One region of the Paenarthrobacter sp. FR1 genome, then DNA from elsewhere that is predicted to be linked to it. Evidence: predicted binding sites of a transcription regulator. Region 1 holds the regulator's gene; each other region holds the start of a gene.

Region 1 (3,274 bases):
GTGGTTCTCGCGGAACAGCACCTTCGACCCCCAACAGGGTTATTCGCAACCTGACGAGACCGCACCTGCCCTCATCAACATCGCTCCGCTCAGCGTCGCGGGACGGCTCCGGGAGGGTCTCTTTGCCGGCCACACCGTGGTGCTTACCTCAGCTACGCTGGCCATCGGCTCGGCCTTCGAACCGGCCGCCGGCGGCCTCGGCCTGATCGGCGACGGGGCACCAAGCTGGACCGGCATCGATGTTGGATCGCCGTTCGACTATCCCAAGCAGGGCGTGTTGTACGTAGCGAAGCATCTGCCTAAACCTGGCCGGGGTACTTCACCCGAAGCGCTCGATGAGTTGGAAGACCTCATCCGCGCGTCCGGCGGCGGAGCACTGTGTCTCTTCTCCTCTCGGCGGGCTGCCGAGGAAGCTGCGGATGCCATGCGGCTGCGCCTGGACGTGGACATCCTCTGCCAAGGCGAATCCACCATGGCGGCCTTGGTGAAGCAATTCGCGGACGAGCCGGATACCTGCCTCTTCGGAACCATGTCCCTGTGGCAGGGCGTCGACGTGCCGGGTGGTTCCTGCCGGCTCGTGGTGATCGACCGCATTCCTTTTCCTCGTCCGGATGACCCCCTGATGACTGCCCGCTCACGGGCCGTCGCACAGTCAGGCGGGAACGGTTTCATGGCGGTTTCGGCAACACATGCCGCGATCCGGCTGGCGCAGGGCGCTGGACGCCTCATCCGTTCCACCGGTGACAAAGGTGTCGTGGCTGTGCTCGACTCACGGCTCTCGACAGAACGCTATGGCGGTTTCCTGCGGGCCGCGCTGCCACCGTTCTGGGCCACGACCGACCGAGCGGTGGTGCGTGGGGTCCTGGAGCGTCTGGGGTCGGCCAAAGCCCCCTAGAGGGAACGCAGGACCGAGACGACCTTGCCCATGATGGTGGCTTGATCGCCAAGGATGGGTTCGTATTGGGTGTTTTGCGGGAGCAGCCACGTGTGCCCGTCCCGCTGGCGGAAGGTCTTTACGGTGGCCTCGTCGTCCAGGAGTGCCGCCACGATGTCGCCGTTGATGGCGTCGTTTTGCCGCCGGACAACCACCCAGTCCCCGTCGCAAATGGCGGCATCAATCATGGAGTCGCCGGCAACCTTGAGCATGAACAGTTCGCCATGTCCCACGAGCTGCCGAGGCAGCGGGAGTACGTCTTCCACTGTCTGGTCCGCCAGGATTGGACCGCCCGCTGCGATGCGGCCTACCAGGGGAACCATGGCGGTATCGCTGGCGCTGGCCAGCTCCGTCACGGCGAGGCCTCCTGCGCTGCGAAGCGTCGTAGGCGCTTCAACTCCAGGGATGGGCCCGCCGTCGAGGGTCAACGGCATGAGGACTTCCATGGCCCGGGGACGCTTGGGATCGCGGCGGAGGTAGCCCAGTTTTTCCAATTGGGAGAGCTGGTGGGTGACGCTCGACAAACTGGCGAGGCCCACGGTGTCGCCGATTTCGCGCATGCTGGGGGGATAGCCGTTGTCGTTCACTGACCGCTGGATGGTCTCCAGGATTTTCTTCTGCCGGACAGTCAGGCTCTTGGGACTCTTCTGAGGCTGTTGGCTCCGCAGGGGTGCCCCGCCGCCTGTGGCTTTCGCTGCCATGTTCGCCAATGCCTTTCCATTCCGCCCCGAAGAGTCTCCGGGATGCAGGGCCTGAAAAATGTCAGACCCTCCTGTTCCACTGAAACAGTGCTGTTTCTTCACTCAAACGTAGGGCAGCCACAGGCGTTTATCAAACATTTGTTCTAGCGAGTCTCGACACCGTTCGTTGATAAGTGCTAAAAATGTCATAGCAAGGTTCGAATATGTGTTCTATAAACCTGATGCTGATGCGGGATGTTCGAAGAAAGTGTTCGAACATCGGGGTCGGTGGAGGGGGACACAAAGAATTGGCAGTCGAACGCCGGGCACTCCGGCGTGAGGCAATAGCTCAGAAGGGCTCAGCTCATGTCCGCAATCACTACGTTCGCTGATTTCCGCACCACTCAGGCTCCCTCGCGCCTGCGGCTCACCCGTCGGGGTCGGATGGTCTTCTTCGGCATTCCCGCGATGCTGCTGGTGGCTGCGCTGCTAAGCCTCGCCGGATTCATCACTTCGCCCGCCAAGGCCTCGGACTCGCAGGCTCAGCTGCATCCGCCGGTGGCGGTTACCGTCACTGTGCAACCTGGCCAATCCCTGTGGGGTATCGCCGGTGCAGCCGCTCCGGAGCGCGATCCGCGCGATGTCATCGCGGAAATCATCCAGTTGAACGACCTCCGCGGCGGACGTATCCAGCCCGGCCAGCAGCTGTTTGTCCCAGCCAACTGAGTCGCTCCACCAGCAGGGAAACGGATGCTCCGGCGTCACAGTTAGTCGGCAGTCCCGGCGGCACCTTAAACTGACGTGGTGAGTGACCAGCTTGAGCGACTTGACCGACTTCCCCTCCGGACCAACCTGCGTGGACTGAGCCCCTACGGCGCACCGCAGCTTGATGTCCCTATTTTGCTCAACGTCAACGAGAACACCCATGGTGTCCCTGCGGATGTCCAGGCCGCCATCACTGAAGCCGTCGCTGCTGCGGCCACGGGACTGAACCGCTACCCGGACCGCGAGTTCACGGAACTTCGCCAGTCGCTGGCCGAGTACCTTGGTCACGGACTCTCCCCGGACAATATCTGGGCCGCCAACGGATCAAACGAGGTCCTGCAGCAGATCCTCCAAGCATTTGGTGGTCCGGGGCGCAAAGCCCTTGGCTTCCCGCCTACGTATTCCATGTACCCGTTGCTCGCCAGCGGCACGGACACCGAGTATGTCCGTGGCGTCCGTGCCGACGACTATGGGTTGGACGCGGAGTCGGCCGCTGCCCAAGTCCGGGAAACCGGTGCCAACATCGTTTTCCTGTGCTCGCCCAACAATCCCACGGGGACAGGGCTGGGCTTGGACGTGGTGGAGGCCGTCTACGAGGCCGGCGAAGCGAGCCAGGCAATGGTGATTGTGGACGAGGCCTATCACGAGTTCGCGCACGACAATACGCCGAGTGCCCTGACCCTGCTGCCTGGCCGCGAGCGGCTGATCGTCTCACGCACCATGAGCAAGGCATTCGCCCTGGCTGGTGCGCGGCTGGGCTATATGGCTGCAGCGCCCGAGGTTACGGATGCCATCAGGCTGGTACGCCTGCCGTACCACCTGTCCGCCGTCACGCAGGCCACTGCCCTCGCAGCACTCAATCACCGCGAAGCCCTGATGGCCGACGTCGAGGACA
Region 2 (3,274 bases), on a different contig from region 1:
AAGGCTTAAATGTAAGGTCAAACTAACAAATGGCAAATTTTGCCCGTCTCCGCCATGGGAGGATGGAGGGCATGGCCCCCGACCGCCGACTCCGCCCCGCCACACAAAGTGATGTCGCCCGCGAGGTGGGCGTCTCCAGAACCCTCGTGTCTTTCGCCTTCCGCGGAGCACCCGGGGTCAGCGGCGAAACCAAGGAAGCAATTTTCGAGGCCGCCAGGCGTCTGGGATACCGGCCGAACGCAGTAGCCGCCGACCTGGCACGCAAGCACCGCTCCGCCGTCGGGCTGTACTTGATGGACATCCGTAACGAGGTCTACGCCGACATTCTCAGCGGCGTCCGCATGGCACTGCCCCAGGATGGCAACCGCCTGATCCTCAGCGTTTCCCGGTCGGTGGACGGCGTCGATGGAGGCGCGCTGGAGTCCCTGATCGAGGCTCGAGTGGGCATCATCATCGCCGCGACCCTCCTGGACCCGGACGAGCGCGTGCTTGAGCTGGCACAGATCGTGCCGCTGGTGAGTGTCACCCGGCCGGTGGCGGGCGTGGACAGCGTCTACTCGGACGATGTCGCCGGGGCGAGAGCCGCCACCGAGCACCTGCTCAGCCTGGGGCACCGGCGGGTGGCGCACCTTGCCGGGCCGATTTACGACGGACACATAGCCCGCCGGCAGAGTTATGAAAAGACCATGCGCGACGCCGGACTGAAGCCCCTAACGCTGGCTGCCGACGACTTCACGCAGGAGGCGGGGCAGCGGGCCGCGACCCTTCTCCTGACGCAGGCCGAGCGACCAACGGCAATTTTCACGCACAACGACCAACTGGCACTGGGCGCCCGGGAGGCCGCCTACGGCCTCGGCCTGGCCATCCCGCGCGACCTGTCCCTGGTGGGCTATGACAATTCCAGGACCGCAAAACTGCACGGCATCGACCTCACGTCCGTGGACCTCCATGCCATCGCCCTGGGCCAAGCAGCGGGAACAATAGCGTTGGAGCGGCTCAATGATCCCGAAGCACCTGTCGCAGACAAAAGGCTCACACCGGAATTGGTAGTCCGCGACTCGACAGCGCCGCCGGCACCCTAGATGTGATGGAGGCACGTGGTGGCAACGCCCCAGATGGTCAGCTCGGACAAGGCTGGCACCCGAATGTCCGGATACTTTGGATTCTCCGCCTGAAGGATGACCCCTGAGGGTGTGACGCGGAGCCTTTTGATGGTCAGCTCGCCATCAAGGACGGCCACGACGACGGATCCATCCTTGGGCTCCAGCGCCCGGTTGACGATCAACTCGTCGCCGTCACTGATACCCGCGCCTTCCATCGATTGCCCCGTCACCCTCACCACGAAAGTGCTGGTCACATCCTTGATCAAGTGCTCATTGAGGTCGATCCTGCCGTCAAAATAATCCTGGGCGGGCGACGGGTACCCCGCCGACACCGGAATGGGAGCCAGCAGTACCGACATCAAGGAAAAGCCCGCATCTATCACGCGGGGGCCGACTATCACGCCCACAACACACCTTTATTCGAATATATGTTCGATACTTGAGTGTACAGCGAATGACGGACATTGTTGCCGCGGCGTGTACCTGGGTTGCGAAGAGGTGTTCATGCCTTTCCGAACAGCGAGGCCTGCGATGGCCAGCACCTGTGCTATCAAACGCCGCAGCACCCCGTGACCGGAAGGCTATGGAGTGGCTCTGCTGCGCGGCTCCGCTCAGCGAAGGACGCGGTACCGCACGTGGGTGACCAGCCCAGTGCCGCTCACTTCCACAGGCTCAAGCGTCAGGTCCCCCACGCCGTCCAGCAGCCGCTCACCGCCACCGAGAATCATGGGTGAGATGTGAAGCCGCAGCTCGTCGATCAGCCCCGCCGCGAGAAATTGGCGCGCCGTCTGCGCTCCACCTGCGATGGCAACATCTTTGCCGCCGGCGGAATCCCGTGCGCGGTCCAGTGCAGCTTCGACTCCGTCCGTGACGAAATGGAAAGTTGTGCCGCCCTGCATCTCCAGCGGCTCACGTTCGTGATGAGTGAGGACGTAAACCGGTGCGTGATACGGCGGTTCTTCTCCCCACCATCCATGCCAATCGGCACCCCAGGGGCCGGGGCCGGGGCCCGCGAACATGTTCCGGCCCATGATGAACGCACCTGCGGCGAGGATCCCTTCGATCTCTGCGGCGTTGGTTTCCCGCTCCTCGAACTGCCAACGGTGCAAGCTTTCGCCGCGCTCGCCCAGCGGCTGCTCGAGGGACTGGTTGGGACCGGCAACGAACCCGTCCAGGGAAACCGTCAGATCGCAGGTGACTTGGCTCATGCGCCCATCCTGCCACCGTCGTCCCTGGCCGCATAGGAACCACTGCCTGGGAAGGTTCAATCGCTGAAGGTTATCGCCGGGGTCGAGCACCACATCCGCAACGCTTCGGCCCTATGCGCGGGATAGGACGGGTCCTACGCTGAACCTGTTCACATCCGCGAAGAGAGGGCGGCCATGGCACGGGATCCAAAACCCACGTTGGAGCAACTGAACATCCTCATCGGCGAGTGGGAAACGTCCATCCCGGGATTGGAAGCCCCCGGCCGGACCACCTTCGAATGGCTGGAAAACGGAGGCTTCCTCATCCAGCGTTCCACTGTCCAACGGCCGGAGTACCCCAACGCGGTGAGCATCATCGGCGCCACCGGCTCGGACGGTGCTTTCCAGCAGCATTATTTCGATTCCCGCGGCGTCGCACGGATCTACGACATGACGCTCAAGGACAACGAGTGGACCCTGTTCCGGGACGGACCGGACTGGCCCCAGCGCTTCGTTGGCCGTTTCAGCGCCGACGGCAACACCATCAACGCCCGGCTGGAACGGGGAACCTACCCTGGCGGCCCCTTGGAACACGACTTTGACATGGTGTACACCCGGATCAGCGCGCCCTGAGACTGCGGGTGCTTACTCCACCTCATTTACAGATCCCCTGCCCGGTGGGAACATAAGGCCCATAGTCCGCGGAGGCATCGCCCGGCCAAGCCCGGTACCCTCTGCAGCAGCTATGTTGTCAGCTCTCCTCTGAGAGGAACGGCCATGGGTCGTCTGGGGACCGGGAACAGTGGGGATGCAGGTTTTGAACCCGCTTCTGATCCGCCGCGCCGCAGCTCGACCGGCATCGAAAAGGTTGATGCTGTGGTGGTGGGTTCCGGCTTCGGCGGTTCGGTAGCGGCCCTTCGCCTGGCAGAGGCCGGCCAGTCCGTGGTCCTGATGGAGCGCGGCAAGCCGTACCCGCCCGGCAGT
Region 3 (3,274 bases), on a different contig from region 1:
GCGTCCGGGAAGAACACGTGGGGGAAAATCAGGGCGGCAGCCGAGCCGAAGATAAAGAAGTCGTAGTACTCGACGGCGCTGCCCAGGAAGCTGGCAAGCGCGGCTTTCTTGGGGGTTCCGGTGGTTGTTTCAGTGCCTGGCGTCGCTGACGGCATTGTTTGGCTCATGGGAGGTTCCTTCTGTGACGACGATGTCGCGGATCTAGCTTCTTAGGGAAGACCAGAGCGAGGTGCGGCCGGATCATCCCGAAAGTAACCACATGGTGAGAGCTACTTGTGCAATACAGCAATAGTGGCTGTGAGTGGGGTCACTTGTCAAGAGATGTCACCACCATCTAGAAATAGCTCTCACTATGTGAGAGCATCGAGTTATGAGTGTGAAAGAGGACACAAAGACCGACATGGTCGGCAAAGCCCTGAGCCTGCTGGTACTTCTGGGCAATGAACCGCGTGGTGCAAGCGCGGCGGATCTGGCCAGGAGTGCCAGCCTGCCGTTCAGCACCACCTATCGCCTGCTGGGTTCGCTCACGCGTGATGGCTTCGTCGACTACGAGCCGGATGGGCGCCGTTACCACTTGGGCTTGCGGGTGTTCCAACTCGGCCAACGGGTTTCGAATCACCACGGCTTTGCAGCGACAGCACTGCCTGTCCTCCAGCGGGTCACCGAGCGCACTAACGAGGCCACCATCCTGTCTGTCCGCGACGGCAACCATCACCTCACGGTCAACAAGGTGGACGGCCCCAAGACCTTCCGCGTCACCAGCGACCCCGGCCATCTGGGTGCGCTGCACACAACCTCCGTGGGCAAGGCGATCGTCGCTTTCGAGGACGAGATCGAGCGGAAGCGTCTCCTGGAGGAGCTCCCCCTGGATCCCCTGACCGAGCACTCCATCACTGACCGCGACAAGTTCCGCGAGGAGATCGAGCAGGTTCGTCGCCAGGGCTACGCCGTGATGGATGAAGAAAACGAGATCGGCATGCGCGCCGTGGCCGTGCCGGTCCTCAACTCCCAGGGCCATGCTTTCGCGTCACTGGCCACTGCGGTGCCGGTCTTCCGCCTCACCATGGAGGAACTCATCGCTCATGTGCCCACCCTGCAGGAAGCCGCGGCTGAACTCGCGGCCCGCCTGCCCCAGCGCTGATCCCAACTGACTGGCATTTGTGGTTGTTATCAGCGCTCAGAACAACCACAAATGTCAGCTAGTTGAGTGCGCGCCCCCAAGATGTTCGCGATAAGAACAAGCGTGCGGAATATGAACACTTGTAGTAACCTAAATAACACCCCGGGAAGCGGCGCCCCAGAAAGCGCCAAACGCCCGGCGGTGCTGAAGTCAAAGGAGCTTTAGGATGAGCAACCGAGCCGAGTCCGTTCTGGTGGGCCTCATAGGCGAAGGCGTCATGCCGTCGCTCACGCCGCCCATGCACGAACGCGAAGCCGATGTGCAGGGCCTTCGCTTGCTGTACCGCCCCATCGACCTGCTGGAACTCGCATTGCCGGCCGCCGCCGTCGGGGACCTCCTCACCGCAGCCCAGCGCCTGGGCTTCAACGGACTGAACATCACGCACCCGTGCAAGCAGCTGGTGCTGGAGCACCTCGATGAAATTTCCGACGACGCCCGTCGCCTGGGTGCCGTCAATACGGTCCTCATCCAAGACGGTCGCTTTATTGGGCACAACACAGACTTCTCCGGTTTTGGTGCCGCCCTCAGCACCGGACTTCCGAACGCGAAGCTGGACCGCGTGGTGCAGCTTGGTGCGGGCGGCGCCGGTTCCGCCGTGGCCTATGCGCTCCTCAAAGCCGGCGTCAGCACGTTGGACCTGGTGGACATGGATCCGGCCCGCGCGGCGGAACGTGCCGCTGAGCTGGGCGAACTCTTCCCCACAGCCGTCGTCACGCCCCGCACAACCGCAGAGCTGAGCGAGATCATGCCCCTCGCGGACGGCTTGGTGCACTGCACGCCGATCGGCATGGCCGCACACCCGGGCCTGCCCCTGGACATCGAACTCCTGGAACCACGCCACTGGGTAGCGGACATCGTCTACCGCCCCATCGATACACAGCTGGTCCGCGAAGCACGGGCCAAGGGCTGCAAAGTCCTCGACGGCGGCCGCATGGCAGTCGGTCAGGCGGCCGACGCCTTCCAGCTCATCACTGGTCGCGAAGCCGACCGCGACCGCATGCGGGCACATTTCCTGGAGCTGATCGCGGTAGAAGACGCCGCCGCCGCCCTGGCCCCTGAGCTGACGAAGGCAGGCCACTGATGCGCACCGGAATCGCCACGGTCTGCCTGTCCGGCACCCTGAAGGAGAAGATGCAGGCCTGCGCCATTGCGGGCTTCGACGGCATCGAGATCTTCGAGCAGGACCTCGTCACGTCCCCGCACAGCCCGGAGGAAGTCCGGACGATGGCCGCCGACCTCGGCTTGGGCCTCGATCTGTACCAGCCGTTCCGGGATTTCGACGGCGTCACCCCGGACCTGCTCAAAGCCAACCTTCGCCGGGCGGAGGCCAAGTTCAAGCTCATGTCCCGCTTGGGCATGGACACCATCCTGGTCTGCTCCAACGTGGCCACGGCAACCATCGACGACGACGAACTCCGCGCCTCCCAGCTGGCCGAACTCGCCGAGCTGGCCGGGGATCACGGCGTCAAGGTTGCCTATGAAGCCTTGGCCTGGGGCAAATACGTCAACGACTATGAGCATGCGTACCGCTCGGTGGAGATGGTGGACCATCCCAACCTTGGCACCTGCCTGGACTCGTTCCACATCCTCTCCCGCGACTGGGACACTGCGCCGATCGAGCAGATCAACGCGGAGAAGATCTTCTTCGTCCAGGTGGCCGACGCCCCCAAGCTCTCCATGGACGTGCTGTCCTGGAGCCGCCATTACCGAGTGTTCCCCGGCGAAGGGCAGTTCGAGCTCGCCAAGTTCATGGGCCACGTGGTCCGCGCCGGATACACGGGCCCGGTGTCCCTGGAAGTGTTCAACGACGTGTTCCGCCAGTCGGACGTTGAGCGCACGGCCGTGGATGCCATGCGTTCCCTGATCTGGCTGGAGGAGCAGAGCGCCAAGTGGCTCGCAAGTACCTCCAGCGAAACCGCAGCCGGCAACGGCAGCGCGTCCCGCCGTCGTTATCCCATGGAACTGGCCACGCTGCCCAAGGTGAACGAACCCGCCGGCTTCAACTTCGCCGAGGTCAAGGCCGACGACACCGCGCAGCTGGAGAAGCTCCTGGGCCAACTCGGCTTCGAATTCGAGGGCCGCCACCGCACCAAG

The links. Region 1 encodes LexA, which represses DNA repair genes until DNA is damaged. Its sites were predicted from a motif close to TCGAACANNTGTTCGA; they were not measured.
Region 2: the regulator LexA is predicted to act here: its motif matches at 1,524-1,539, upstream of ACR30Z_RS06790 (LexA family protein).
Region 3: the regulator LexA is predicted to act here: its motif matches at 1,234-1,249, upstream of ACR30Z_RS12630 (shikimate dehydrogenase).

What each region holds. Positions count from the first base shown of each region.
Region 1 covers NZ_JBPFSF010000013.1:46,379-49,652, reverse strand. Annotated here, with positions in the region: gene ACR30Z_RS20210 (ATP-dependent DNA helicase) at 1-895, shown strand, start outside; gene lexA (transcriptional repressor LexA) at 892-1,635, opposite strand; gene ACR30Z_RS20200 (LysM peptidoglycan-binding domain-containing protein) at 1,981-2,340, shown strand; gene ACR30Z_RS20195 (histidinol-phosphate transaminase) at 2,419-3,274, shown strand, end outside.
Region 2 covers NZ_JBPFSF010000002.1:456,541-459,814, reverse strand. Annotated here, with positions in the region: gene ACR30Z_RS06795 (LacI family DNA-binding transcriptional regulator) at 72-1,082, shown strand; gene ACR30Z_RS06790 (LexA family protein) at 1,079-1,510, opposite strand; gene ACR30Z_RS06785 (dihydrofolate reductase family protein) at 1,715-2,311, opposite strand; gene ACR30Z_RS06780 (hypothetical protein) at 2,486-2,923, shown strand; gene ACR30Z_RS06775 (GMC oxidoreductase) at 3,068-3,274, shown strand, end outside.
Region 3 covers NZ_JBPFSF010000005.1:336,533-339,806, forward strand. Annotated here, with positions in the region: gene ACR30Z_RS12620 (MFS transporter) at 1-167, opposite strand, end outside; gene ACR30Z_RS12625 (IclR family transcriptional regulator) at 371-1,141, shown strand; gene ACR30Z_RS12630 (shikimate dehydrogenase) at 1,347-2,261, shown strand; gene ACR30Z_RS12635 (bifunctional sugar phosphate isomerase/epimerase/4-hydroxyphenylpyruvate dioxygenase family protein) at 2,261-3,274, shown strand, end outside.